Linked DNA regions of Pararoseomonas sp. SCSIO 73927. Each later gene encodes a partner of the first gene's protein in a complex. Links are inferred from orthologs where the notes say so. Each region holds a gene or a part of one and is shown in the gene's direction. Other genes may lie near its edges.

Evidence for each region.
Region 2: the proteins of ccmE (region 1) and ccmB are in contact, whole or in part, in a solved structure (PDB 8CE8), measured with the Escherichia coli proteins. The link is inferred for Pararoseomonas sp. SCSIO 73927 from one-to-one orthologs.

What each region holds. Positions count from the first base shown.
Region 1 is NZ_CP146232.1:183,575-197,725, forward strand. Bases 7,036-9,725 are described here. They hold ccmE (cytochrome c maturation protein CcmE), read left to right. Parts: upstream 7,036-7,970; coding sequence 7,971-8,480; downstream 8,481-9,725. Other genes in these bases: VQH23_RS01035 (heme ABC transporter permease), read left to right, coding at 7,036-7,699; VQH23_RS01040 (hypothetical protein), read left to right, coding at 7,696-7,854; VQH23_RS01050 (heme lyase CcmF/NrfE family subunit), read left to right, coding at 8,477-9,725. Outside these bases: VQH23_RS01010 (PAS domain-containing protein), read right to left, coding at 1-2,161; VQH23_RS01015 (hypothetical protein), read left to right, coding at 2,490-2,945; VQH23_RS01020 (PaaI family thioesterase), read right to left, coding at 3,210-3,650; VQH23_RS01025 (3-hydroxyacyl-CoA dehydrogenase NAD-binding domain-containing protein), read right to left, coding at 3,647-5,728; VQH23_RS01030 (DUF2189 domain-containing protein), read left to right, coding at 6,003-6,803; more of VQH23_RS01035, read left to right, coding at 6,893-7,035; more of VQH23_RS01050, read left to right, coding at 9,726-10,441; VQH23_RS01055 (DsbE family thiol:disulfide interchange protein), read left to right, coding at 10,438-11,016; VQH23_RS01060 (cytochrome c-type biogenesis protein), read left to right, coding at 11,013-11,480; c-type cytochrome biogenesis protein CcmI, read left to right, coding at 11,477-12,265; VQH23_RS01070 (NAD(P)/FAD-dependent oxidoreductase), read left to right, coding at 12,262-13,686; VQH23_RS01075 (CMD domain protein), read left to right, coding at 13,703-14,151. UniProt on the Escherichia coli protein: Heme chaperone required for the biogenesis of c-type cytochromes. Transiently binds heme delivered by CcmC and transfers the heme to apo-cytochromes in a process facilitated by CcmF and CcmH.
Region 2 is NZ_CP146232.1:3,324,830-3,339,285, forward strand. Bases 11,239-14,233 are described here. They hold ccmB (heme exporter protein CcmB), read left to right. Parts: upstream 11,239-12,406; coding sequence 12,407-13,060; downstream 13,061-14,233. Other genes in these bases: acnA (aconitate hydratase AcnA), read right to left, coding at 11,239-11,707; ccmA (heme ABC exporter ATP-binding protein CcmA), read left to right, coding at 11,802-12,401; VQH23_RS15540 (hypothetical protein), read left to right, coding at 13,093-13,506; VQH23_RS15545 (alginate lyase family protein), read left to right, coding at 13,538-14,233. Also shown: ferredoxin FdxA, read right to left, coding at 76-408; VQH23_RS15495 (hypothetical protein), read right to left, coding at 547-2,502; VQH23_RS15500 (S4 domain-containing protein), read right to left, coding at 2,499-2,792; VQH23_RS15505 (helicase-related protein), read right to left, coding at 2,803-5,832; VQH23_RS15510 (MFS transporter), read left to right, coding at 5,967-7,130; VQH23_RS15515 (metallophosphoesterase), read right to left, coding at 7,172-7,933; VQH23_RS15520 (diacylglycerol kinase family protein), read right to left, coding at 7,944-8,846; more of acnA, read right to left, coding at 9,002-11,238; more of VQH23_RS15545, read left to right, coding at 14,234-14,456. UniProt on the Escherichia coli protein: Required for the export of heme to the periplasm for the biogenesis of c-type cytochromes.

The sequences.
Region 1 (14,151 bases):
GGCGGCCGTTCATGCCGCCGGGCAGGCCGACATCGGTGATCAGCAGGTCCAGCCGCGCCGTGGACCGCAGGACCTTCAGCGCGGAACCTCCGTCGGAGGCTTCCAACGCGGCGTAGCCCAGCTCCTCCAGCACCTCCATCACCAGCATCCGCACGGTCGGCTCGTCATCCACCACCAGCACGGTCTCGCCGCGCTCGGCGCGTGGCGGGTTGCCGCGGGCGGCCGTCTTCTCCTCCTCCACCTCGCCCCAGTGGCGCGGCAGGTAGAGGCGCATCGTCGTGCCCTGGCCCGGCTCTGAGTAGATGCGAACCTGCCCGCCGGACTGGCGGGCGAAGCCGTAGATCATGGACAGGCCCAGCCCCGTGCCCTGGCCAACGGGCTTGGTGGTGAAGAAGGGGTCGAAGGCGCGGGCCACCACCTCGGGCGGCATGCCCGTGCCGGTGTCCGTCACGCAGACCGTCACGTACTGGCCGGGCTCCATGTCCCGCTCCCGCGCGGCGCGGTCGTCGATCCAGGAATTCGCCGTCTCGATCGTCAGCCGCCCGCCCCCGGGCATCGCGTCCCGCGCGTTGATCGCCAGGTTGAGGATGGCGTTCTCCAGCTGGTGCGGATCGCAGAGGGTGGGCCAGAGGCCGACGGCGAGCACCGTCTCCACCTCGATGGCCGGACCCATGGTGCGGCGGATCAGCTCCTCCATGCCCTGGATGAGCCGGTTGGCCCCGGTCGGCTTCGGGTCCAGCGTCTGCCGGCGGGAGAAGGCGAGCAGCCGGTGCGTCAGCGCCGCCGCCCGGTCCGCCGCGCCCTGGGCGGCGGCCACGTAGCGCTCCACCTGCCCGAAGCGCCCCTGGGCGATGCGGGTTCGCAGCAGCTCCAGCGACCCCACGATGCCGGTGAGGAGGTTGTTGAAGTCGTGCGCGATACCGCCGGTCAGCTGGCCCACCGCCTCCATCTTCTGGCTCTGGCGCAGCGCCTCCTCGGCCTGCCGCAGCGCCTGCTCCCGCTCCCGCTCCTCCGTCACGTCGCGGCCGACGGCGCTGATCAGCCCCTCCCCAAAGGCTGCGGACCAGTCGATCCAGCGCCAGCGCCCGTCCTTGTGGCGGTAGCGATCCTCCACTCGCATCACCGGCCCATCGCCGGAGAGGCGCGCCAGCCGGTCCCGCCCGCCCGCGGCATCGTCGGGGTGGATGAGCTCGAGCACGCTGCGCCCGACCACCTCCGCCTCCCGCCAGCCCAGCGTGGCGTGCCAAGCGGGGTTCACCGCAACGATTGTCCCATCCGGCCGCAGGACGAGCATGATGTCGGCCGAGAGGCGCCAGAGGCGGTTGCGGTCCGCCGTGCGGGCGGCCACCTCCGCCTCCAGCCCCTCGTTCAGGGCGCGGAGCTGCGCCTCCGTCCGCTTAGTGTCGGTGATGTCGTAGATCACCCCGCTGAAGCGCAGCCCCGCCGTCTCGGCGTCCCGCAGGTACTCGCCGCGCCGCTTGAGCCAGCGGGCCTCCCCCGTATCGGCCCGGGCGATCCGGAACTCGGCCTCATGCACCGTGCCCAGGGCCGGCAGGGCGGCCTCGTCGGTCACGTTATCGTCGATGATCGGCAGGTCGCCGGGATGCACCACCCCGTTCACCGTCCGCACCGGCAGGTCAGGCGCAGGGCGCAGGCCGAGCAGCTTGCAGAACTGGTCCGACACGGCGGCGGTGGCGAAGCCCGGCATGTACTCGAAGGTGCCGATCCCGCCCGCGGTCTGCGCGATGCGCAGCCGCTCCTCCACCCGCTTCTGTTCGGTCACGTCCACCAGCGTGCCGAGGAAGTGGCCGGGGCCGCCCCCCGCATCCGGGTAGCGCCGGCCCCGCGCATGGACCCAGCGCAGCCCCAGCCCGGGCACGAGGACGCGGCACTCCCGCGACAGAAGCTCCGCCCCGCGCAGGATGGCGCCCACCGCCAGGCGGATGCGGGTGCGGTCCTCCGGATGGATGGCATTGAAGAAGGCGGCCGGGGGAACGCCGCGCGCCGCCTCCTCCGGCGTCACGCCCAGCAGGGCGGCCAGGCGAGCGTCGCCGTTGATCCGCCGCTCCGCCACGTCCCAGTCCCAGGAGGCGAGGATCCCGGCGGCGGCCAGGGCGTCCCGCAGCTGGCGGCCCTCGCCGCTGTCCTCGGTGCGGCTCACCCGCGCGGCCGGCCCATGGGGGCGTGGTTCAAAATCGACTGTTCCTCGCGTGGCCCCGGTGCGCCGGGCAGCGGCGACAGATGACCGGCTTCCCGAACGCGTTCAAGGCCCCAGCGTTCCATCGCCCAGGCCGTTGCCCAAGCCGTTACCCAGGCTATCGCCCAGGCGCCAGCCGGGCCGGTGCCCGGGCTGGCCGCCGGGATGTCGCACCCGCCGGCACCCTCGCTGCCACCCCGGCCACCGCTCCCCCGCCCGCCCCGCGGCGAAACCCCGCCATGGGCCCGGGCGATAGGCCCTTGAAGCCAAGCCTCGATGTCCGGAGGGACCCATGCACGCCAAGATCACCGTCCACGTCGGCCCGGACCGTCTCCTCGCCTGGCTGTCGGACCCCGCGAACGTCCGCCACTGGTTCGCCCACCTGCGGCACGAAGCCGACGTGCTGCCCGACGCCGGGATGACCGCCGATACGGACTCCCGCACCATCCGCTGGACCACCGAGCCCGCCGGGCGGATGGAGATTTCGGGCAGCGGCGAGACGGCCAGCCTCTCCCTCACCTTCGAGGAGGGCGGGCGCGAGCACGAGCCGCCGGCCGAGGAGGAGAGCCCGGACGACGCCCCCACCAACGCCGGCAACGCCCTGCGCAGCATCAAGAGCCACGTGGAAGCCGTGGACGGCGGCGACCCGGACATGCACACGCCCGGCATCGTCTCCAAGGAGGCGGTGGAGGAAGCGGAGCGCGAGATCGCGGCCGACCCGGAGCACAGCGGGACGCCGCGGCGGTAGGGTGGCGCCAGGGGGCTCCGCCCCCTGGAACCCCCGCCAAGGGCCTGAGGCCCTTGGAACCCCTTCTGGCTGCCGCCGCGCCGTCCTGAGACGGGATCTCCGCGTGACGGGCCCCTTCCTGCCCTTGCAGTCGCCTCGGGTCACCGACCCGAGGCGCACCGTCAGCAGGGTAAAACCACCTACTAGAAAAAGATGATGGAGAGGGGTCCGGGGAGAGGAAGAATTCCTTCTTCCTCTCCCTGGCCACAGACCGGACGCCAAGGATCAGGCCGGATCGCCCTCCAGCCTCGGCCCCGGCCGGACAGCCAGCACCTTCCAGATGCCGTCCGCCGCCGCCACCAGTCTCTCGCCGACGGTCAGCTGCCCGCGCAGGAAGATCACGGACTTGGCCAGGCGCACCACCTCGCCCCGCGCTTCCAGGAACTCGCCGGGGTGGGCGGCAGCGATGAAGTGGGTGTTCATCTGCATGGTGACAGCGGGTTTCTGGTCGGTGGCGTGCCAGGCGGTGAGGCCCAGCGTGTTGTCCAGCATCGTCATCAGCAGCCCGCCATGGGTAATGCCGTGCCCGTTCAGGTGGTACGGCTCCACCAGGAGGCCGTAGGCCCAGCCGTTCCCCTCCGGCCGGGACCAGTAGGGGCCGGTATGGGCGGAGAAGCCCACCGGCGGGCGGCGGGACCAGCCCGCCGCTTCGGGATCGAAGTTCACGCCGCGGCCTTCTCGTCCAGGGCGGCGAAGCTGCTGCCCTCCTCTGCTAGGCGCACCAGCAGCGCGGCCGGCATCAGGCTCTCGTCGCCGCAGGCAGCGGAGAAGCCACGAAGGCGCTCGACGATGTGCTTCAGCCCCACCTGGTCGGCGTGGAACATCGGGCCGCCGGTCCAGGCGGGCCAGCCGTAGCCGTTGAGCCAGACGGTATCGATGTCCCCGGCCCGCGCCGCGATGCCCTCCTCCAGGATGCGCGCGCCCTCGTTGATCATGGGGAAGAGGAGGCGCTCGGTGATCTCCTCCCGCGGGATGGCGCGGCGGGTGACGCCCTGCTCCGCCGAGACGCGCTCGATGATTGCGACCACCTCCGGGTCCGGCGCGCCGGTGCGGCCGTCCGAGGAGTAGTCGTAGTAGCCCTTCTTCGTCTTCTGGCCGAGGCGCCCGGCCTCCACCAGCGCGTCGGCCACGGGGGCCTTCTTGCCGGTGGCCTGGCGGATGCGCCAGCCGATGTCGAGGCCCGCGAGGTCGCCCATGGCGAAGGGGCCCATGCGGAAGCCGAACGCGTTGAGGGCGGCGTCCACCTCCTCCGGCCGCGCGCCCTCGATCAGCAGGCGCTCGGCCATGGCGGTGCGGCGGGCCAGCATGCGGTTGCCGATGAAGCCGTAGCAGACGCCGGAGACCACCGGCACCTTCGCCAGCTTGCGGCCGATCTCCACGGCGGTGGCAAGGGCATCGGGCGCCGTCTCCTTCGCGCGCACCACCTCCAGCAGCTTCATCACGTTGGCCGGGGAGAAGAAGTGCATCCCCAGCACGTCGGCGGGGCGGGTGGTGCTGGCGGCGATCTCGTCCACGTCGAGGTAGGAGGTGTTGGTGGCGAGGATGGCGCCGGGCTTGGCGATCTCCTGCAGCTTGCCGAAGATCTCCTTCTTCAGCCCCATCTCCTCGAACACCGCCTCCACCACGAGGTCGGCGTCGGCCGCGGCTTCCAGGCCGACCTTGCCCTCGATCAGGCCCATGCGCTTCGCCTTCGCGTCCTCCGCCAGGCTGCCGCGCTTCACGGAGGTGGCGTAGTTGCCCTCCACCCGCTCCAGGCCGCGCTGCAGGTTCTCCTCGGTCGTCTCGATCAGGGTCACGGGGATGCCGGCATTGGCGAAGCACATGGCGATGCCGCCGCCCATGGTGCCGGCGCCGATCACGGCCGCCTTCGCCACGGGGCGGGGCGCGGTGCCCTTGGGCAGGCCGGGGATGCGGGCCGCGGCGCGCTCGGCGAAGAAGACGTGGCGCAGGGCGGCGCTGCGGGGGTCGTCGCGCAGGCGGGTGAAGTGGGCGCGCTCCACCGCCAGCCCCTCCTCGAAGGGCTTGTCGAAGCAGGCGCGGACGGCGTCCACGCAGGCCTCGACGCTCGGGTTGTTCGGGTTGCGCTTGAGGATAGCGGCGGCCGCCTCCTCGAAATCCTCGCGGGCGCCGAGGTTCGCGCGGTCCTTCGGAACGGCGGGCAGCGCGCCGCCGGCCAGCTTCAAGGCCAGGGCCTTGGCAGCAGGCAGCACGTCCTCGGCGATCTCGTCCACCAGCCCGTTGCCCTGCGCCTCCTTCGCGGCGATCGGCTTGCCCTCGGCCATGATCTTCAGCGCGGGGGCGGCGCCGATCAGGCGAGGCAGGCGCTGCGTGCCGCCGGCGCCGGGCAGGAGGCCGAGATTCACCTCCGGCAGGCCGAGCTTCGCGGAAGGCGCGGCCACGCGGGCGTGGCAGCCCAGCGCCACCTCCAGCCCGCCGCCCAGTGCCGCACCGTTGATGGCGGCGACCACGGGCTTGGTCAGGGTCTCAAGGGCCGCGATGGTCTCCGGCAGGCTCGGCGGCACGGGCGGCTTGCCGAACTCGGAGATATCGGCGCCGGCGATGAAGGTCCTACCCTCCGCGGCCACCACCACGGCGCGCACGGCGGGGTCGGCGGCGGCGGCCTCCACGGCGCGCTTCAGCCCGCCGCGCACGGCGGCGCTGAGGGCGTTCACCGGCGGGTTGGCGATGCGGATGAGGGCGATCCCGTCCTCGACGCTGCTGGTGACCGGCTCCTGCTGAGTCATGGACGGCTCTCCTTCTCCCCGCCAGACCGTTGTTTTCGATCGAAACTTCCGGTCCGCTTGCCGTCGAGGAAAGAGCCGCGGGGCCGGGGCGTCAAGCGCCGGCGCCGGGAAGGGCCCGCGCCGCCGTTTCGGTGCGGAAACAGCACGGCTGCGTGAGGGCCCTGCCCAGCCGCCCGGTGCGGTGCCAGTTGCTGAAGGTCAGGTCCCTCCAGGGCTGGCAAGGCCCGGACGGGACCGCCGCGGCGATGGCGCCGCGGTCGGGGAGGATTGTCCGATGGCCGAGAACACGTCGCGGAGCGTCATGCACGGCGGGGATGCCGCCGCCTTCGCGGAACCCGCGATCCAACGGATCGGCACCGCCGATCTGGCGGATGCCCTGTCGCGGGGCTGGCGGGACTTCCTGGAGGTACCGACCCAGCTCTTCTTCCTCTGCCTCATCTACCCGGTGATGGGGCTGACGCTCGGCTTCGCCGCCTCCGGCAACAACCTGCTGCCGATCCTCTGGCCCCTGGCGGCCGGTTTCGCCCTCGTCGGTCCCGTCGCGGCGCTCGGCCTCTACGAGATGAGCCGGCGGCGGGAACAGGGGCAGCCGGTGGGCTGGCGCGACGGGCTGCGCGCCTACGGCTCGGCCTCGATCGGGTCCATTCTCGCCGTGGGGGTGGTCCTTCTCGCCCTCTTCGTCGCCTGGATCGCCTGCGCCCTCTGGATCTGGCGCAGCACGATCGGCCCGGCCGAGATCGGCTCCTTCACGGATCTCCTGGCCGCGCTGCGGACGCCGGAGGGAACCCGGCTGATCCTGCTCGGCAACCTCGCGGGCTTCCTCTTCGCCGTGGTGGCGCTGGCGGTCAGCGTCGTCTCCTTCCCCCTGCTGCTGGAGCGCGACATCGGGGCGGGCGCGGCGATCCGCACCTCCCTGCGGGCGGTGGCGGCCAATCCGGGGCCGATGGCCGCCTGGGGCGCGATCGTGGCCGGGCTGCTCTTTCTCGGCTCCCTGCCGCTCTTCGTCGGGCTGGCGGTGGTGATGCCGGTGCTGGGCCACGCCACCTGGCACCTCTATCGGAAGGTGGTAGCCTGACGCAGGAATGAGGGGGGCGGCCGCGTTCCCGGGCGGGCCGGGCGTTCCAGCGCGGCCCGGACGGGGCTAGAACGGCGGCGATGCGCCCCATGCCGCCCCCCGCGCCCGCGCCGATCCTGCACCGGTTCGCCAATCCCGGCCGCTTCCTGCGGGCGACAAAACGCCTGATGCCCTGGCTCTGGGGGCTGTCGCTGGCGGTGCTGCTGCCCTCGGCCGCCTGGGCGCTGCTCCTCTCCCCCGCCGATTGGCAGCAGGGAGAGACGGTGCGGATCATGTACGTCCATGTTCCCATGGCCTGGCTGGCGATGGGGGGCTATGCGGGCCTGGCCGTCGCCTCCGTGCTGGCGCTGGTGTGGAAGCACCCGCTGGCGGACCTGGCGGCGCGGGAGCTCTCCCCGGTGGGGGCGGTGGTCACGGCGCTCTGCCTCGCCACGGGCAGCCTCTGGGGGCGGCCGATGTGGGGCACCTGGTGGGCCTGGGACGCGCGGATGACCTCCGTGCTGGTGCTGTTTTTCCTCTGGGTCGGGCACGCCGCGATCACGCGCGCCTTCGAGGAGGAGGAGCGCGGGGCACGGATGGGCGCCATCCTGGCCCTGGTGGGGGTGGTGAACCTGCCGATCGTGAAGTTCTCCGTGGATTGGTGGAACACGCTGCACCAGCCGGCCAGCGTGGCGCGGCTGGGCGGTCCCTCCATGCACGTCTCCATGCTCGGGCCGCTGCTGGCCTGCGCGGTGGGGTTCACGCTGCTGTTCACCACGCTGGTGCTGGCGCGGGTGCGGGCAGCGGTGATGGAGCGGCGCGTGGCGGCGCTGGAGCTGGCGCGGGCCCGGGCGGCAGACGGTGCGGCGGATCGCCCGGCGGATCGCCCCGCGCCGGGGGATGCGGTGGTGGCATGAGCGCGCATCTGTGGAGCGTGGTGGCGGCCTGGGGGCTGGCGGCAGCCGCCTTCGGCGGGCTGGCGCTGGGCGCGGCGCTGCGCCATCGGGCGGCGGCGCGGCGCCTGGGTGAGTTGGAGCGAGCCCTGAGGGGAACGGCAAGGGGAACGGCATGAGCGGCGCGACGGCGGCCCAGGACGCGCAGTCCGGTGCCAACTCCGGCGCAAAGTCCGGCACAAAGTCTGGCGCAAAGTCTGGCGCAAAGTCTGGCGCGAGGCCCGTCGGGCTGGGTCTGGCCGCGGCGCGGCGGCGGCGGCGGCTCTGGGTGCTGCTGCTCTGCGGGCTGGGGCTCGGGACGGCCTCGGCGCTGGCGCTGACGGCCTTCCAGGACAACCTCGTCTTCTTCCGCTCCCCCTCCGACATCGTGGCGGGCGCGCCGAATGACGGGCGCGCCTTCCGCCTGGGCGGGCTGGTGGAAGCTGGCAGCGTGGTGCGGGACGGCGAGCGGGCGCGCTTCCGGGTGACGGACGGCGCGAACACGATCTCCGTCGCTTATCGCGGCGTGCTGCCGGACCTGTTCCGGGAGGGACAGGGCGTGGTGACGCTCGGCCGGATGCTCCCGGATGGGAGTTTCGCCGCCGCCGAGGTGCTGGCGCGGCACGACGAGACCTATATGCCGCCCGAGGTGAAGGACGCGCTGGAGCGCAGCGGGCACTGGAACCCGAGCCAGGGTGCGGCGCCGCCGCCCTCCGGCTGGAACACGATGCAGCCGGCACCGGCCGGAGCCAGGACGGGCGAATGATTCCTGAGATCGGGCATTTCGCGCTGGCGCTCGCGCTGGCGCTGGCGCTCGCGCAGTCCGTGCTGCCGCTGGTGGGCGCGCAGCGGGGCGAGGCGCGGCTGATGGCCTCCGGCGCGGGGCTGGCGACGGGCGTGCTGATCGCGGTGGGCGCCGCCTTCGCCGCGCTGCTGTGGTGCTTCGCGGAGAACGACACCACCGTCACCAACGTCGTGCAGAACAGCCACTCCGCGAAGCCGATGCTCTACAAGCTGTCCGGCGCCTGGGGGAACCACGAGGGTTCCATGGTGCTCTGGGTGCTGATCCTCGCCCTCTGCGGCGGGGCCGTCGCGGTGTTCGGGCGCGGGCTGCCGGCGGCGCTGCGGGCGCGGGTGCTGGCGGTGCTGGGCATGATCGCGGCCGGGTTCCTCGCCTTCGTCCTCGCGACCTCCAACCCCTTCACGCGGGTGTGGCCGCCGGCGGTGGATGGGCAGGGGCTGAACCCCGTGCTGCAGGACCCTGGCCTGGCCTTCCACCCTCCCCTCCTCTACCTCGGCTATGTCGGCACGGCCGTGACCTTCGCCTTCGCCGTCGCCGCGCTGATCGAGGGGCGCGTCGATGCCGCCTGGGGGCGCTGGGTGCGTCCCTGGGCGCTCGCCTCCTGGTCCTTCCTCACGCTCGGCATCGCGCTGGGGTCCTGGTGGGCCTATTACGAGCTGGGCTGGGGCGGGTACTGGTTCTGGGACCCGGTGGAGAACGCCTCCCTCCTGCCCTGGCTCGCCGGCTGCGCGCTGCTGCACTCCGCCATCGTGGTGGAGAAGCGGGAGGCGCTGAAGACCTGGTCGATCTTCCTGGCGATCCTTGCTTTCTCCATGTCGCTGCTCGGCACCTTCCTCGTTCGCTCCGGCGTGCTGAACTCCGTGCACGCCTTCGCCAATGATCCGGAGCGCGGCGTGTTCATCCTGGCGCTGCTGTTCATCACCATGGGCGGGGCCTTCGCGCTCTTCGCGTGGCGCGCGCCGGCGCTGGTGCCCACCGGGGTCTTCGCGCCGCTCTCGCGGGAGGGGGCGCTGGTGCTGAACAACCTGCTCCTCTGCACGATTGCGGCGGTGGTGCTGGTGGGCACGCTCTACCCGATGTTCGCGGACCTGATCCTGCGCGCGAAGATTTCCGTCGGCCCTCCCTTCTACCAGGCCACCGTCTTCCCGCTGGCGCTGCCCCTGGTCCTGGCCATGGCGGCGGGGCCGCTGATGGCGTGGAAGCGCGCGCGGGCCTGGCCGGTGCTGCAAAGGCTGTGGTGGGTGGCGGTGATCGCCTCCCTCGTGATCGCGCTGGTCTGGCTGGTGCAGGGCCTTCCGGTCCTGCCGGCGCTGGGCTTCGGGGCGGCGTGCTGGCTCATCCTCGCGGCCTTCGTGGACGTGGCGGAGCGCATCGCCCTCTTCTCCCGCCCGCGCGCGGCCTTCGCGCGCGCCCGCGGGCTGCCGCGCGCGGCCTGGGGCGGGGCGGTGGCCCATGCGGGCTTCGGGATCAGCCTGCTCGGCATGGCCGGGATGGGGCTGGCGACGGAGCGTCTGACGGCGGTGCGGCCAGGGGAGACGATCCTCCTCGGCGGCTACGAATGGAGGCTGGAAGGCGTGCGCGACGCGGTGGGGCCGAACTATACGGCGCGCCACGCCACCGTGACGGTGACGCGGAACGGCAGCACGGTCGCGGTGCTGGAGCCGGAGAAGCGCAACTTCCCGCTCGCCCGCCAGAGCACGACGGAGGCCGCCATCCACACCACCTGGGCCTCCGACCTCTACGCCGTGATGGGCGAGGAGGAAGGGGACCGGGCGACGCTGCGCCTGCACCACAACCCGCTGGCGCCCTGGATCTGGCTGGGCGGCGCGGTGATGGCGCTCGGCGGCGGCATCTCGCTCTCCGACCGCCGCGCGCGCGTGGGCGCCCCCGCCCGGCGCCGGACCGCCGCGGAGGCGCGGGCGTGAGCGGGGCGGAGCCTTCTCGTCCCCTGGCCCGTCGCGCGCTGCTCCTGGCGCCGCTGGGGCTGGCGGCCGCCGGTGGCCTCGGCTTCTGGGCGATGCTGCGCGGGATGAAGGACGGGTCCTACGACCCGCGCGGCGTGCCCTCCGCCCTTCTCGGCAGGCCGGCGCCGCGGCTCGCGCTGCCGGCACTGGAAGGCGTGGACACGCCGGGCTTCCAGCCGGAGGCGCTGGCCTCGGGCGGGCCCGTGCTGGTGAACTTCTGGGCCTCCTGGTGCGTGCCCTGCGTGATCGAGCACCCGCAGCTCATGGCCCTGCAGGCGCGGGGCGTGCGGTTGCTGGGCGTGAACTACAAGGACAAGGCGCCGGAGGCCGGGCGCTTCCTGCAGCGGCACGGAAACCCCTTCTCCGGGCTGGTCGTGGATGCGGAGGGACGCGCGGGAATCGAGTACGGGCTCTACGGCGTGCCGGAGACCTACCTCGTGGACGGCAACGGCATCGTGCGCTGGCGCTGGGCCGGGCCGATGACGCCGGACACGCTCTCCGCCGAGCTGGACCCGCTGCTGCGGCGGCACGCGTGAGGGCGCTTCTCTTCGCGATGCTGCTGGCGCCCCAGCTTCTTGTCACGGGGCTGGCGCTGGCGGTGGGCCGCCCCTCGGAGATGCTGCCCGACCCGGCGCAGGAGGCGCGGGCGCAGGAGATCGGGCGCGAGCTGCGCTGCATGGTCTGCCAGAACCAGTCCATCGAGGACAGCGAGGCGGACCTGGCACGCGACCTGCGGCGGCTGGTGCGGGAGCGCGTGGCGTCCGGTGAATCGGACCGGGCGGTGGTGAGCCACATCCACGACCGCTACGGCGACTTCGTGCTGCTGCGCCCGCCCTTCAGCCTGGTGACGGCCCCGCTCTGGGCAGTCCCGGTGCTGGTGCTGCTCGGCGGCGCCCTGGGCATCCTCCTGATGCGCCGCCGCTCGGCGGAGCGCGCGGGGCCAGCGCCGCTCTCCCCGGAGGAGCGCGCGCGGCTGGCGGCGCTGGAGCGCGAGCCGTGACCTGGCTCCTGACGGGATTGCTGGCCGCGGCGGCGCTGCTGCCGCTGGCCTGGATCATCCTTCGCCCGGCACGCGCCACCGACAGGGCGGCGGCGGACCGGGCGCTGTACCGCGCGCAGCTCGCGGAGCTGGAGCGGGACCGCGCCTCGGGCCGCTTGGACGAGGCGGCGCACGCGGCGGCGCTGCTGGAGGTGCAGCGGCGGCTTCTGGCCGTGCCGGAGGCAGCGCCGGCGCGGGCGGGCGGGCGCGGGCCGCTGCTGGCGGGGCTGGTGGCCGTGCCGGTGCTGGCCTTCGCGCTGTATTTCCTGAACGGCTTCCCCGCCATGCCCTCCGCCACCCTCGCGGAGCGGCGGGACGCGGTGGCGCGGGACGAGGCGCTGCTGGCGGAGCTGCGGTTGCGCCTGCAATCCATGCCGCCGCGCGCCCAGCAGACGCGCCAGGGCTGGCTGCTGCTGGCGGAGGCGGAGCGGAACCGCGGGCGCCCTGCCGAGGCCGCGGCGGCCTATGGCGAGGTGCTGAAGATCGGCTTCGACCCCGACCTCGCCTCCCAGCGCGCGCAGGTGCTGCTGGAGGCCGGGATGGTGGAGGAGGCCGCCGCCTTCCTCGCGGATGCCCTGCCCCGCGCGCCCGGCCATGTCGGGCTGCGCTTCCTGGCCGGGCAGGCGGAGGCGCAGGCCGGGCGCCCCTCGGCGGCGCGGGCGACGTGGCAGGCGCTGCTGGCCACCGCGCCCGATGGCGCGCCCTGGAAGGGCATGGTCGAGCGGCGGATGCAGTCGCTGCCATGAAGGAAGCTGGGGGCGCCGTAGGCCTGGAGGCGCTCGAGGCCCGGCTGCGGCAGGACCTGGAATGGCTGGAACTGCCGGCGAAGCCCTGGGTGCCGGAAACGGTGGTGGAAGGCCGCCCGGTCTCCGACGTGGTGGTGATCGGCGCGGGCATGGCGGGGCTGGCGGCCTCTGCCGCGCTGCGGCTGGAGGGCATCGACCGGCAGCGCGTGCTGGACCGGGCGGACCAGGGAAGGGAAGGCCCCTGGGTGACCTATGCCCGGATGGAGACGCTGCGCTCGCCCAAGGGGTTGGCCGGGCCGGCGCTGGGCTTCGGCGCCCTCACCTTCCGCGCCTGGTTCGAGGCCCAGTTCGGCGCGACCGCCTGGGAGGCGCTGGGCAAGATCCCGCGCGCCCAGTGGGTGGATTACCTGAACTGGTACCGCCGCGTGATGGCGGTGCCGGTGGAGAACGCGGCCCAGGTCTCGCTGATCCGCCCGCGCGCGGACGGGCTGGTGGCGCTGGAGATGGCGGACGCTTCCGAGATCCTGTGCCGCCGCCTGGTTCTCGCCACCGGGCGCGACGGGTTGGGCGGGGAGTACGTGCCGCCCATGGCCCGGCGCGTGGATCGCCGGTTCTGGGCGCATTCCCGCGACGAGATCGACTTCGCCGCCCTGCGCGGCAAGCGCGTGGGCGTGGTGGGCGCGGGCGCCTCCGCCATGGACAATGCGGCGACGGCGCTGGAGGCGGGCGCGGCCTCGCTGGACCTGTTCGTGCGCCGCCCGGCCCTGCCGCGGGTGAACAAGTTCACCGGCATCGGCAGCCCCGGCGTGGTGCACGGCTTCGCCGGGCTGCCGGACGCGTGGAAGTGGCGCTTCCTGCACTATGTCGGCGCGACGCAGACGCCCCCGCCGCGCGACAGCACCATGCGCGTCTCGCGCCACCCCCATGCGCGCCTGCACCTGGCCTGCCCGGTGACGGGGCTGCGGGAGGCGGATGGCGCGCTGGTGGTGGAGACGCCGCGGGGCGGGTTCACCGTGGACTTCCTGATCCTTGCCACCGGCTTTCACGGGGCGATGGAGACGCGGCCGGAGCTGGCCCCCATCGCGCCGCATGTCCGCCTGTGGCGGGACCGCTTCCCGGCGCCGGAGGGGATGGAGAGCGAGGAGCTGTCCCTCTCCCCCGACCTCGCGCCCGACTTCTCCTTTCAGGAGAAGGTGGAGGGCGAATGCCCGGCGCTGCGGAACATCCACGCGTTCAACTACCCGGCCACGCTGAGCCACGGGAAGCTGACGGGCGACATTCCCGCCATCTCCGCCGGGGCCCGGCGCCTGGCGCAGGGCATCGCGCGATCCCTTTTCGTGGAGGACCGGGCGACGCATTTCGAGCGGCTGGTGGCCTACGAGACGCCCGAGCTCCTGGGCGACGAGTGGCCCGAACGATGACGGTTGAGGTGACGCCATGGACGACCTGATCGAGAGCATCCTGGGCATCGCGCCCGGATCGCCGCTGGCCGAGTTGCGGCGCCGCAGGCCGGAGGCGCTGCAGCACGCCCAGGGTGCCTACCGGGAGCTGCTGATGCCGGAGGACCCCGGCAACGTCTCCCACGTGGAGCGGGCGGCGCTGGCCCTGCGGGTGGCGCTGCGCGAGAACGACGCGGCGCTGGCGAGGCACTTCCGGGGCCTGCTGGAGAAGGCGGGGGCGCAGGAGTCGATCATGCTGGCGGAGGACCTCTCCGCCGCGCCGATGGAGGGGCGGCTCGCGGCGCTGCTGCGCTACGCCGACGTGGTGGGCACCCGCCCGGCCGAGGTGACGCAGGGCACGATCGACGCGCTCTCCGCCATGGGGCTCACGCCGCGCGACATCGTGGCCGTCACGCAGCTCGTCTCCTTCGTGCCCTACCAGGTGCG
Region 2 (14,456 bases), 3.1 Mb from region 1 along the record:
ACAGGATGTCGATTCCGTCACGCCGCCGTGTCCACGTGAAGGCAACGCGGCGCGCGGCCCCCGGTTGAGGCGCCTTCAGGCCTCGCCGGGAGCGGGGTCGAACAGCGCCTTCTTGTCGGGCTTGCCGTCCCACTCCTTCGCGTCGGCCGGCGGCTCGCCCTTGCGGGACATGTTCGGCCACTGGGCAGCGTAGGTGCGGTTCAGCTCGGCCCAGTCCGTGGCGCGCTCGTCGCTGTCGGGGAAGATGGCTTCGGCAGGGCATTCGGGCTCGCAAACGCCGCAGTCGATGCACTCGTCGGGGTGGATCACCAGCATGTTGGCGCCGACGTAGAAGCAGTCCACCGGACACACCTCGACGCAGTCCATGTACTTGCAGCGAATGCAGTTCTCGGTGACGACGTAGGTCACAAGCACGTCCCTTCACGGCCCGCGGGGCGGAGCAGAATTCCCGTGCGCCGCAGATGGACCGTTGCGGCGCGGCATGCAAGCGAGGCTTTCGTCGGGGCAGCGGTGCGCCGGGCCGGGTGGCCGGAACTCGGACGGGCATCAGGCCGGGCATTCCCCCGGCCCGGCCGCGCGCAGGGCCATGCGGCGCAGCAGGAAGGCGCCGCCCGAGAAGGAGAGCTCGACCACGCCGGGCGCCTGGGTCAGGCAGAGATGGCCCTCCGCTTCTCCGGAAGCGGGCAGCGCCCAGGTCGCCGCCGGGCGGCCGCCAGCCGAGACGGTGATGCGCGCCGGCCCATCCCCTGCCGCGCGCAGGCCGAAGGCGAGCCGGTGCGGCCCCGGGCCGGACCCTGGGACGAGGCGCAGCACCAGCCGGGCGCCGTCCGCCGCCCGCGTTCCCTCCGGCCCGGCCGGGTCCCACCCCGGGGCGGCGGGCAGCGGGCGGGCGACGAGGTGGACCCAACCCGGGCCGGAAGCGGTGAAGTCCACCGCCTCTCCCTCCGCCAGATCGGGCGCGGCAAGGCGGCGGGGCGGCGCCAGGGCAGCGACGCAGGCGATGGCGGGGGTGCCGGCGGCGCCCGGGGCTCGCTCGCAGGGGCCGGTCGGCACCACGCCGTAGGCGGCCAGGGTGGCGCGGGTGGACTCCTCCATCGGCAGGTCCGGGCCGAGGGTGAGGAGCCGTCCGCCCGGCGGGGCGCGCAGCCCGGCCTCGATCCTCGCCCGCAGCGGCCCGCCCGTCGCCAGCCCGGTGTCGGTCATCGCGAGGAGGCGGGACTCCCGCGGCAGCACCGGCCCCCAGATCCCCATGGGATGCGCGGTGACGAGGACGGCGGCGGGGGCTCCGAGGGATAGGGGCGGCACGAGGGGCCGCGCCTCCCCCCAGGGCCGGTGGCCCCAGTCCGGGGCACGGGTGGCCGCGAGGAGAAGGGCGGCCACGGCCAGCGCCGCGGGCAGGGACAGGCGCATGGGAGGGGCGGCGGCGGCCAGAATCACCAGCAGCATCCCCGCCAGCAGATCCGGCACGATGGCGTAGCGGTGGATGGCGAAGCCGAGCAGCCAGACGGCGGCGCCGACCACCAGGAACAGCATGGCCCGCTGCCGCGCCTCCTCCTCCCGCGCGCGATGGGGCCGAATGAGGGTGGCGGCGAGCGCCAGGAGCGCGACCGGCAGGGCCAGGAGGAGGCGCGGATCGGCGGAGGGGAACTCCGCCGTGGGATGCGCGCCCGTCGCAATCCACCAGGGGTAGAGCAAGGCCTGCCCGAGCCCCTGCGGCACGAAGCGGAGGTCGGCGAAGGAGTCCGGGTTGGCGGAGGGCGAGCGGAACAGCCCGTTCATCGCGGGAAAGACGGGGTTGCCCAGCGTCGCCCAGAGATAGGCCGCCCAGGCGCCGCCGGTGAGCAGCAGGCCGGCGGCCCCGCCGGCGGCGACACGCCAGACCGCGGCGAGGGTGGGGGCGAAGCCGCGCCACGGCAGCAGGGCCGCCGCGGCCAGGGCCGGGATGAAGACAGCGTTGGTCAGCTTCAGCCCCACCGTTCCCCCGACCAGCACCCCGGAGAGGAGGAAGAGCCGCCGGTCTCCCTCCCATCCCCGGATCAGGGCGAGGAGGCCGAGCAGCACCGGCGCGGCCAGGGCCAGGTCGGCGAAGCTCGTCCCGATCTCCGAGATGGCCATGGCGCCCGTCGCGCCCGCCAGCACCGCCACCGCGCGGACAGTGCCGTCCCGCGCGCCCAGTGCCCCGGCCAGCATCCAGGCGGCGGCGACGGTCAGCGCCTGGATCGCCGCCACCGCCACGGCGACGGCCGGCGGGGGCAGGAGCTGTCGCAGCCCGTACAGGGGAAGGTAGGGCAGGGGATTGAAGTAGCCCTGGATGCCCGCCGGGCCGACATCCAACCCCAGCCGCCCGTGCAGCAGGGCGTAGGGGCCGTAATCGTGGTAGTTCTGCAGGTCCCAGTTCGTGTCCTCGCCCGCCCACAATGCCCAGGCGGCGAAGACGAGAAAGCCGATGGCCCATGCGCCGGCGGCGCCGCGCCAGACACGGCCGGCGGGGGCCGGGCTCAACCCGGGGCGATCTCTTCGTAAAGGGCGCGGGCCTCGGCGGGCGGGCCGCGGCGCCCGGCCAGGGCCTGCACGCGCCACACCTTCACCACGCCGCGCTCCGGCCCGCCGAGCGCGAGGGTGAGCACGTCACCCGGCCGCAGCCGGGCGTGGGGCTTGTCCACGGGCTGGCGGTTCAGTCGGACGGAGCCGGCCTCCACCAGCGCTGCGCAGGCGGAGCGGGTCTTGGAGAGGCGGGCGCACCAGAGCCACTTGTCCAGGCGCTGCCAGTCCCGGTCTTCCGCTTCCGCCATGCGCGCCGGGTCAGCTCTTCCCGAGCTTCAGCTTCGCGAGCACGGCGAAGGGGCTGTCGGGGTCCGGGCCCTTGCCGCGCGCGGGCTCGAAGACGGGCCGCGGGGTGGCCGGGCCGTCATCGCGCCGGTCGCGGCGCGGGCCGTTGCCGTAGCCGCCGCCAGGGCGGCCTTCCGGGCGGCCTTCCGGGCGCCCGTTGCGGGGCGGGCCGCGATCCTCGCCGGGGGCGCGGCTGCCGCGGTCGCCGCGATACTCGCCCCGATGCTCACCCCGAGGCTCACCACGGTTCCCGCCGCGGTCGCCGCCACGATGGCCGTCCCGCTGGCCGCCGCGATCGTCGCGCCGCGGGCCGCGCTGCGGACGGGCCTCGCGCGCCTCCGTCGCGGTTCCGGTCTCGGCGGTCGCGTCCCCGGCGGCCACTCCTTCAATGGCCGCCCCGTCGGCGGGCGCTGCGTCGGCCCCTTCGGCAGCCCCCTCGGCGGGCTTCGCATCGGCCTGCGCGCCGGCCGGACCTCCGCGCTGCCCCTGGCGGTTGCGGTCGCCGCGGCGACCCTCGCCGCCGCGGCCGCCGCGGTTGTGGTGGTGCTCCTCCCGCCGGGCGGCGACGAGCTGCGGCGCGGGCGGGCCGAAGACGTCCTCGGCGAGCGGCTCTGGCGTCACCAGCCGGAAGCCGAGCGCGGTCAGCACCGCCGGCAGCGTATCGGCCTTGGCGCCCAGGCGGCTGGCCACGTCCACGGGCAGGGCGGCGGCGGCGCGGCGGGTCAGGTGGCCCAGCTCGCCGGCGATGCGCTCCGCCACGTCCAGACGCACCAGCATCGGCCCGGCCTGCACCCAGCCCATGGTGGCGCCGAAGCCGCGCGGCCAGTCCCGCGGGGGCGTGATGGAGACGAGGCCGCCGCCGGGAAGCTCCGGCACCGCCTGGTTCGCCTTCAGCGCCCAGAGCTGGGCCCGCAGCGCCATGGGGCGGGGCTTCAGCATCTCCGGGATGTAGAGGGCGAAGCGGCCGGCGCGCACGCCGATGGCCTTCAGCTTCGCGCGGATCTCCGGGGTGATTTCCCTCTCGGTGCCGCCGGGCAGCAGGCCCAGGAACTCGCGCAGGCGGAAGAGGTGGCCGCGCAGCTCCGCGTCCTCCTCGGCCTTCTTCTCGGCCTCGATCAGGGGCGCGAAGTCGCGGGCGACCAGGGCCTCGAACCAGGCCGCGAGCTTGGCGCGGATGCGCTCGCGCTCGGCCCCGTCCACGAACTCGGAATCGATCGGCTCGATCACCGGCTTCTCGGCCGTGGTGCCGGGCTTCAGCTTCGCCACCTCGGCGGCCTCGTCCGCGCCTTCCGGCTTCCAGGCGATGCGCTGAAATTTCGTGAGGCTCAGGGCGTCGTCCGGCGCCGTCTCCAGCGCGGCGACGCGGCGGGGCATCTCCTCGCGCAACGCCCGGCGGGCGGCGCGGAGCATGACCTTGCGCTCCTCCTCGTCCTCCGCGTCGGCGGCGGTCTCGAAGAGGAAGCCCTTCACCGAGCCGACGACGTGTCCCTCGACCGTGACCTCACCGTTCCGCGCGACCGCCGAGAGGAGGTTCTCCTCCCCCTCGTCGAGCTTGCGGATCAGGTGGGCCGCGCGGCGGTCCACGAAGCGGGCGGTGAGGCGTTCGTGCAGCGCGTCGGAGACGTGGTCTTCGGCAGCGCGGGCGGCCTCCTGCATGGCGGTGGCATCCTTCAGCCAGTCGGAGCGGGCGGCGACATACGTCCAGGTGCGGATCCCCGCAAGCCGGGCCATGAGTGTATCGAGGTCGCCCTCGGTGTTGTCGAGGTACCGGATCTGGGAGGCGACCCAGTCCGCCGGCAGATTGCCATCCTCCACGAGATGCCGAAAGACACGGGCGCAGAAACGAGTGTGTGACTCGTCCGAGAGCTTGCGGAAATCCGGGATCTGGCAGGCCTCCCACAGCAGCCGCACCCGCGCGCGGCCCCGCGCCAGCCCCCGGATCTCGGCGTCGCGGGAGAGGTGCTCCAGCGTAATGTGGTCCGTCGCGTCGTTGCCCCGCGCCAGGCCCGGGCGGGGCGGGGGGAGGGAGAGGCCGGTCAGCAGCGCGTCCAGGCTGGAGAGATCCAGGTCGCTGTTCCGCCATGCCAACTGCGTCAGCGGCTCGAAATGGTGGTTCTCGATCTTGTGGACCATGTCCTCCGGCAGGGGCGGGCAGTCCGCTGTCACGCCGAAGGTGCCGTCCCGCATGCCGCGGCCCGCGCGGCCGCCGATCTGCGCCGCCTCCTGCGCCGTCAGCTGGCGGGGGCGGTGGCCGTCGAACTTCTGGATGGAGGCGAAGGCGACATGGTCCACGTTCATGTTCAGCCCCATCCCGATGGCGTCCGTCGCCACCAGGAAGTCCACCTCCCGGTTCTGGTACATTTCCACCTGCGCGTTGCGCGTGCGGGGGGAGAGGCGGCCCATCACCACCGCGCAGCCGCCGCGCCGGCGCCGGATGGCCTCCGCGATCGCGTAGACCTCGCCGGCCGAGAAGGCGACGACGGCGGAGCGGGAGGGCAGGCGGGTGAGCTTGGCCGGGCCGGCATAGGTGAGCTGGGAGAGGCGGGGGCGGCTCTCCACCTCCGCCTGCGGAACCAAGCGCTGGAGAAGGGGGCGGACTGTCTCCGCCCCCAGGAACATGGTTTCCACCATGCCGCGGGCGTGCAGCAGCCGGTCGGTGAAGACATGGCCGCGATCCGCATCGGCGCAGAGCTGGATCTCGTCCACCGCCACGAACTCCACCCGGCGGTCCAGCGGCATCGCCTCCACCGTGCAGGCGAACCACTTGGCGTCCGGGGGCAGGATCTTCTCCTCCCCGGTGATGAGGGCGACGTGCTTCGCCCCCTTCACGGCGACCATCCGGTCGTAGTTCTCCCGCGCCAGCAAGCGCAGCGGGAAGCCGATGATGCCGCTGGAATGGGCCAGCATGCGGGTGATGGCCAGATGGGTCTTGCCGGTGTTGGTCGGGCCGAGGACGGCCTTCACCCGGGATGCGAACATCTGGCGGTCTGAGAAGGAGCTCATCTGCGGGGAGGTGTGGGGGGCCGAACCCGGGTTGGCAAGCACATACGCTGAACATGGGGGCTGAACATGGCTCGCCGGGCATCGGAGGCGGCGCCCTTGGCAAGCCCTCGCCCGTCCGGGATTCTGACGCCCAGATGAGTTCCGCCCCGACCTTCCTGGGCCGCTTCGCCTTCCTCCTCGCCGCCAGCTTCCTCGGCGTGGGGGTGACGATGCCGTTCCTGCCGCCCTTCCTCGCCGCGAAAGGACTGGGGCCGGAGGCGGTGGCGCAGCTCCTTTTCGCCGCCTCCCTGGTCCGCTTCCTCGTCAGCCCCGCGCTGGGCCGGCTGGCGGACCGGCTGGGGGACGGGCGGCGGGTGATGATCCCCTGCGCGCTCCTCGCCGCGCTGGCGGCGCCCCTCCTCCTGCCGGCGCAGGGCTTCGTGGCGCTGCTGGCCGTGCAGATCGTCATGGCGGCCGCCGTGGCGCCCCTCGGCCCGATCGGGGAGGCGATGACCCTGGCCGCCACCCGGCGGGCCGGGGCGGAGTTCGGGCCGGTGCGGGCGGCGGGCTCGGTCGCCTTCATCCTCGGCTCCGTCGGGGCGGGAAGCCTGGCGGCGTGGAAGGGGTACGAAGCGGTGCCCTGGCTGCTGGCGGGGTGCTACGCCACTGCGGTGCTGGCCGCCCTCGCCCTGCCGCGGCCGGAGAGGGGCGCCCCGCAGGCCGTCCCGGTCGGGCGGGGCGGGCTGCGCGGCGCCTTCGCCCTGCACCTGCTGCGGCGGCCGGGGTTCGGGCGGCTGGTGCTCCTCTCCGCGCTGATCCAGGGCAGCCACGCGGCCTATTACGGCTTCTCCTCCATCCACTGGGCCCAAGCCGGGCACTCGGCGGAGACGATCGGGCTGCTCTGGGGCATCGGGGTGGCGGCGGAGGTGCTGCTCTTCCTGCTGGCGCGGCCGCTGCTCGGGCGCCTCTCCCCGCGCGCGCTGATGCTGCTGGCGGCCGGGGCGGGGGTGGTGCGCTGGGCGGCGCTGGCGGCCACCACCGCCCTGCCGCTGCTGGTGCCGCTGCAGCTCCTGCACGCGCTGACCTTCGGGGTGCAGTACATGGGCGCGATGCGGTGGCTCTCTTCCAACCCGCCGCCCGGGGAGGCCCTGGCGGCGCAGGCGCTGCACGCGGCGCTCGGCACCACGGGGGCGCAGGCGCTGTGCCTGCTGATGGCGGGATGGCTCTACGCCCAGGCCGGCGCCGGCGCCTTCCTGGCCATGTCCGCGCTCTGCGCCCTGGCCGTGCCCGTCGCCCTTGCGTGGAGGGCCGGGCGGTAATCATCCGCCCCGGCCCGTCCGGCCGCGCGGCAGCAGCCTGGCTAACGCCAGGCCTCGCCGTCCCAGTGGTGCACCGTCCAGCGGGCGCGGCCGTTCTCCACCACCACGCGGTTGTAGGAGTTGGCCTCCCCGCGCAGCCGGGTGGAGATGGCGGATCCGGCCTGGAGCACCGTCAGCCGGTCCCCCTCCTCCGCCGTGATCCTGTGGATGTTGTGGAAGCCCACATGCAGGTGGCCGGAGAGGACGAGGCGCACGCCGCCCTGCGCGAGGTCGCGCAGCGCGCGCTCCCCCCGCTGCACCACGGGCGTGCCCGGCTGGTCCGGCGGGGCCAGGAAGGGATGGTGCGCGACCACGATGCGGAAGGGCCCTTCCGGCAGGCGGCGCAGGCGGCGCAGCAGGCGCAGCAGCCCGGCGCGGGGGACCTTCCCGTTCTCCCACTGCAGGTGCAGCCCGCCGCGGGAGACGGTGTTGAGGCCGATCACCTGGATCTCCTCGTCCTCGAACATCGGCTCCGTGTCCGGAGCGATGAAGCTCTCCCAGCGGCCGAAGGGGGAGAGGAAGCGCTCCCACGGATAGTAGGCGGTGATGTCGTGGTTCCCGGGAACCGCTACCCAGGGCACCTGTAGCCCGTCCAGGAAGGCGCGGGCGGCGCGGTACTCCCGCCGCCGCGCCCGCATCGTGAGGTCGCCCGAGACGGCGACGAGGTGCGCGGGATCGGCGTTGAGGCGCGCCAGCAGGGCGTCCGCCGCCCGCCCGTCCACCCGGCAGAAGTGCAGGTCGGAGATGTGGTCGATGATCCGCATGCCCGCCCGCTCACGCCGCGCGCAGGGAGAGGACGTGGAGGGCGCGCGGGCGCAGCGCGTATTGCAGCGGGGTGCGGAGGACCGACCCCTCCCCGTCGTTCATTACCAGCAGGCGCCGCCGGCGGGAATGGATGGCGAAGGCGGGGCTGGTGAGGATGTGGATATCGCTGCGGCGCTTCCACATGCCGAGCGCCATGGCGATCATCATCTTCGCCGTCCAGCCGATCGAGAAGTTCTTGCTGACGTAGAGGTAGAGCGTGCCGCTATCGAGGCGGGAGCGATGAAACATCAGCCCCGTCCCCTCCTCGTAGCCGTTGTTCACGATGGACATGGCGCGGGTCCAGAGGCGCCAGGGCTTCTGCCACCCCGGGGCGTTCACCATCAGCCGCATCGGGCGCTGCCGCAGCAGGGCGCGCAGCACCGCCAGGGCCGCGCGCAGCACGGCGTAGAGCCCGCCCTTGCGCCGGAAGCGCTGGCGCGTGCGGCCGATGGTGTTGGGGATGCCAATCACGGACTGGCAGAGGAAGACCTGGCCGTTCACCTCGCCCACGTCGATCGGGCGCGTCTCGGCGCGGGCCAGGGCCTCGGCGGCCGCCAGCGGGTCGAGCGGGATGGCGAGGTCGCGGGCGAGAAGATTCAGCGTGCCGAGCGGAAGCACGCCCAGCACGCGGTCCGTGCCGGCCAGCCGGGCCGCCGCGCCGCGGATGGTGCCATCCCCGCCTCCGACGAGCACGATGGGGGCATCGGTGGCGATCGCCACCTCCAGCCGGGCGGCGATGTCGTCGCCGTGCCCGTGGATGACGGTCAGGTCGAAGCCGACCCGGCGCAGGGCGGCCTCGATCAGGGCGGGCAGGTCCGGCCGCCCGGCCAGGGTTCCGGCCCGCTCGTTCATCACCAAGACGGCCCGCCTCATGCGTCGCCGATCATGCGTACCCGAACCCCTCTGCCGGCGGGCGAACGCGGCGCCCGCTGCGGGGTTGCGCCGCCGGGCCGGCAGGGACGCCGCGGGCGCGAAAAGGGCGCGGACCTTTCGGCCCGCGCCCCTTCATGTCCGTTCTGCGCGGCGGATCAGGCGGCGACCTTCACCCCGGCCATGCTGCGGAGCACGTAGTGCAGGATGCCGCCCTGCTTGTAGTACTCGACCTCGTCCGCGGTATCGACGCGGCACTGCACCTGGGTGCGGGTCTCCGTGCCGTCCGGGCGGTGGATGACGATGTCCAGCAGCATCCGCGCCTTCAGGTCCTCGAGGCCGAGGATGTCCACCGTCTCCTCGCCGGTGATGCCGAGGGTCTTGCGGTCCTCGCCCGGCTTGAAGACCAGCGGCAGCACGCCCATCCCGACGAGGTTGGAGCGGTGGATGCGCTCGAAGCTCTCGGCAATCACAGCCTTGGCGCCCAGCAGCATCGTGCCCTTCGCGGCCCAGTCACGGGAGGAACCCGTGCCGTACTCCTTGCCGCCGAAGATCACCGTCGGCACGCCTTCCTCCTTGTAGCGCATGGCCGCCGTGTAGATCGGCAGCACGTCGCCCGAGGGGTAGTGCTTGGTGATGCCGCCCTCGATGCCCGGGACCAGCTCGTTCTTGATGCGGATGTTGGCGAAGGTGCCGCGCATCATGACCTCGTGATTCCCGCGGCGGGCGCCGTAGGAGTTGAAGTCGGCCTGACGAACCTGGTGCTCCAGCAGGTACTCGCCGGCGGGCGAGGCCTTCTTGATGGAGCCGGCCGGGGAGATGTGGTCGGTGGTGATGCTGTCGCCCAGCTCCGCCAGCACGCGCGCGCCGCGCACGGAGGCGACGGGCTTCGGCTCCACGCCCATGCCCTCGAAGTAGGGGGGGTTCTGGACGTAGGTGGAGCCGGAATTCCAGCGGTAGGTGTCCGTGCCGGCATCGACCTTGATCGCCTGCCAGTGCTCGTCGCCCTTGAACACGTCGGCGTAGCGGGACTGGAACATCTCGCGGGTCAGGACGCGGTGGACCGTGTCGTTGATCTCGGCCTGCTCCGGCCAGATGTCCTTCAGGTACACCGGCTGGCCATCCTTGCCCGTGCCCAGCGGCTCGGTCGTGATGTCCTTCGTGATGGTGCCGGCGATGGCGTAGGCGACCACCAGCGGCGGGGAGGCGAGGTAGTTGGCGCGCACGTTCGGGTGCACGCGGCCCTCGAAGTTGCGGTTGCCCGAGAGCACGGAGGCGGCGACCAGCTTGTGATCCTCGATCGCCGCGACGATCGAGTCCTCCAGCGGGCCGGAATTGCCGATGCAGGTGGTGCAGCCATAGCCGACGGTCTGGAAGCCCAGCGCGTCGAGGTCCGCCTGGAGGCCGGAGGCGTTCAGGTAGTCCGTCACCACCTGGGATCCGGGGGCGAGGGAGGTCTTTACCCAGGGCTTCGCCGTCAGCCCCTTCTCACGCGCCTTGCGGGCGACGAGGCCGGCGGCCACCAGCACGTAGGGATTGGAGGTGTTGGTGCAGGAGGTGATGGCGGCGATCACCACGTCGCCGTGGCCGAGATCGTAATTGGCGCCAGCCACCGGCACGCGGGCGCCGAGCGGGGGCGCACCCTCCACCGCCAGGTTCGGCAGCTCCTTGGCGAAGGAGTTGGAGATCTCCGTCAGCACCACCTTGTCCTGCGGGCGCTTCGGGCCGGCCATGGAGGGCAGAACCGTGGAGAGGTCCAGCTCCAGCGTGTCCGTGAAGACCGGGTCGGGCGTGCTGTCGTCGCGCCACATGCCCTGCGCCTTGGAGATCTCGCGCACCAGGTTGATGCGGTGCTCGTCGCGGCCGGAGAGGCGCAGGTAGCCGAGCGTCGCCTCGTCCACGGGGAAGAAGCCGCAGGTCGCGCCGTACTCGGGGGCCATGTTGCCGATGGTCGCGCGGTCGGCGACGGGCAGGTTGGTGAGGCCGGCGCCGTAGAACTCCACGAACTTGCCGACCACGCCCTTCTTGCGGAGCATCTGCGTGACGGTGAGCACGAGGTCGGTCGCCGTCACGCCCTCCTTCAGCTTGCCCACCAGCTTGAAGCCGATCACGTCGGGGATGAGCATGGCGATGGGCTGGCCGAGCATCGCGGCCTCCGCCTCGATGCCGCCCACGCCCCAGCCCAGCACGCCGAGGCCGTTCACCATGGTGGTGTGGCTGTCCGTGCCGTAGCAGCTGTCGGGGTAGGCGTAGACGTCGCCGGCGTCGGTGTCCGTCCACACCACCTGCGCCAGGTACTCGAGGTTCACCTGGTGGCAGATGCCGGTGCCCGGCGGCACGACGCGGAAGTTGTTGAAGGCGCCCTGGCCCCAGCGCAGGAACTCGTAGCGCTCGCCGTTGCGCTCGTACTCCAGGTCCACGTTCTTCGTCAGCGCGTCCGCCGTGCCGGCCACGTCCACCATCACGGAGTGGTCGATGACGAGGTCCACGGGGACCAGTGGGTTCACCTTCTGCGGGTCGCCGCCGAGCTTCAGCATGCCGTCGCGCATGGCGGCGAGATCGACCACGGCGGGGACGCCGGTGAAGTCCTGCATCAGGATGCGCGCGGGGCGGAAGGGCACCTCGTTCGAGGACTGCCCCTTCTCGAGCCAGCCGGAGATCGCCTTCGCGTCCTCGACCTTGTAGGAGCCGCCGTTCTCGAAGCGGAGGATGTGCTCGAGCAGCACCTTCAGGGAATTGGGCAAGCGGGTGAAATCGGCGCCCAGCGCCTTCGCCGCTTCGGGGATGGAGAAGTAGTGGTAGGTCTTCCCGTCCACCGCCAGCGTGCGCTTCGTCTTGAGGGTGTCCTGGCCGTACTTGCTCATGCGTCGCAATTCCCCGCGCGTGCTTGAAATTCAAGGGCGCTTGAAGCATGGCGTGGGGGTTCCGGTCCAGGGGCCGGAACCTTTCGCGGGGGGTATGGCTGGCTTGCTGGCGGCAATGGATCTTGCCGCGCGGCGCGGCGGAAGGGTGGTTTTCGCCGGGCTCTCCTTCTCCGCGGCGCCGGGCGATGCGCTGCTGCTGCTGGGGCCGAACGGGGCGGGCAAGTCCACCCTGCTGCGGGCCCTGGCCGGGCTGCTGCGGCCGGCGGAGGGTCAGGTGACCTGGGAAGGGGAGAACGTGGCCTCGGACCCGGCAGCCCACGGCGCCCGCACCCGCTATCTGGGCCATCAGGACGCGATCAAGCCGGCCGTGACGCCGATGGAGGACCTGCGCTTCTGGTCCCGGCTGCGCGGCGGCGATCCGGAGGCGGCGCTGGCGGCGGTGGGCCTGTCCCCCCTCGCGGCGCTGCCCTGCCGCACCCTCTCGGCCGGGCAGAGGCGGCGCCTGGCCCTGGCGCGGTTGACGCTGGGCGACGCCCCCCTCTGGCTGCTGGACGAGCCGACGCTGGGCCTGGACGCAGCCTCGGTGGAACGGCTGGGCGGGCTGCTGGCGGCGCACCGGGCCCGGGGCGGGATCGTGCTGGCCGCCACCCACCTGCCATTGCCCCTGCCGGGCGCGCGGGAGCTGCGGCTGTGATCCCGATGGCGGGTCACGTCTTCCTCCGGGAGTTGCGCCTGGCCCTGCGCCACCCGGCGGAGGCGCTGGCGGCGGTGCTGTTCTTCGTCATCGTCTGCGCGCTCTTCCCCTTCGGCGTCGGGCCCTCCCCGGAGGCCCTGGCGCGGCTGGCGCCGGGCGCCCTTGTCACCGCCGCGCTGCTGGCGGCGCTGCTGCCGCTGGACCGACTCTTCGCGGGAGAGGCGGAGGACGGCTCGCTGGACCTGCTCCTCACCTCCGGCCTGCCGCCGGCTCTCCTGGCCCTCGCCAAGGCGGCGGCGCACTGGGCCGTCACGGGCCTGCCGCTCCTGCTCGCCGCGCCGGTCGCCTCGGCGCTGCTGGCCCTGCCGGTGGAGGGCTGGGGCGTGGCGGTCCTGGCGCTGGGGCTCGCCTCGGCGGTGCTCTCGCTGCTCGGCACGCTCGGGGCGGCGCTGACTCTCGGCGCGCGGCGCGGCGGCGTGCTTCTTCCCCTGCTGGTGCTGCCCCTGGCCGTGCCCGTGGTCATCTTCGCCGCCGGCGCGATCGAGGCCGGGGCGGGGGGCGGCGAACCCCGCCCCTTTCTGCTCCTGCTGGCCGCTTTCCTGGCCGCCGCCCTGCCGCTCGCGCCCCTCGCCACCGGGGCCGCGCTGCGGGAGGGTTGAATCCCCGCCGGTTTTAGTGCGTTGTCAAAGCCATGGCCTTCAAGGGTAAGCCGCCCGGCTCGGGCTCCGGCGAGATGTCGCGGCGCACGGTCGCGCTGCGTCCCGCGATCGCGCTGCCGCCGAAGCAGCGGGACGAGGCGCGGCGCCTGCGCCGCCTGGGCCATGAGCCCGCGCGAATCGCGGAGGCGATCGGCGCGCCGCTGGAGGAGGTGGAGAAGGCCCTCGTCCAGATGCGGATGCCGCGGCCGGAAACGACCCGGGGCACCCTCAACGTGACGCTGGCCGCCCACGCGCTGATGATGAAGGAGCGCAAGGGGACGGAGCCGCTCTGGCAGACGATGGACCGGCTGCTGGACGAGCTGCTGCGCCACCGGGCCGCCGAGGCGGCACGCCTCAGGCGCCGCCATGGCGAGAACGGGGAACTGCCCCTCTTCCCGGAGACCTGACGCGGCCCTCTCGCGCGGGCAGAATGGGGCCATGCCGCCCCGCCGCCGTGCCGTCCTCGCCGTGCCCGCGCTCCTGGCCCTGCTGCCGGGCGCCGCCCTCTCCCAGGCTGGAACCGGGAACCGGCGCGGCCCGCCCGCCGCCAGCCCGCCGCCGCTCGGCCCCCGGCCGGAGCGGCGCCGTCTGGTCGGCCCCTTCCGGCCGGCGCCCGCCTCCTCCGGCACGAATGCCGCCTGCGAGGCGGTGGGGCGCCCGGTGCGGAACCTGGAGGGCTTCGGCTACTTCCTCGACCCCGCCTTCTCCCGCCCCGATCCCAGCCGTTTCGCGATGGACGAGGCGGCGGCGAAGCCACTGCGGGACTGGCTGGCCGTGGTGCAGCGCGCCCTGGCCGCACACCGGGCGGGGACGGCCGGCGCCGCGGCCTGCGCGATGGAGGCCATGGACAGCTGGGCGCGGAACGACGCCCTGCTCGGCGCCTTCAATCTGCAGGCGGGCTATCACCGGATCCAAGTCCTGGCGGGGGCCTCGCTCTCCTTCCTCGCGTTGCGGGGGGCGCCGGGGCTGGTGCCGGCGCGGGTGGACCGGGTGGCGCGCTGGCTGGCAGCCGTCGCGAACGAGGCGCGGCCCCGCTACGACCGCCGCTCCGAGGCGCTGATCAGCGACACCCGCAACCACCAGGCCGCCTGGGCCGGTCTGGCCGCCGCCGCCTCTGGGGTGGCGGCGGGGGATACGGCGCTGCTGGACTGGGGGCTGGGGAAGATGCGGGCCCAGCTTGCCGGGGTGGATGAGCGCGGCGCCCTGCCGCAGGAGATACGGCGCGCCGGGTTGGCCCTGCACGGCCATCTGCGCGCCCTGGCGGCGGTGGCAGCGCTGGAGCGGCTGGGCGCCGCTAACGGGGCCCGGCTGACGGAGGCGGAGGGCGCCGCCTATCGCCGTCTGCGGGATTTCTGCC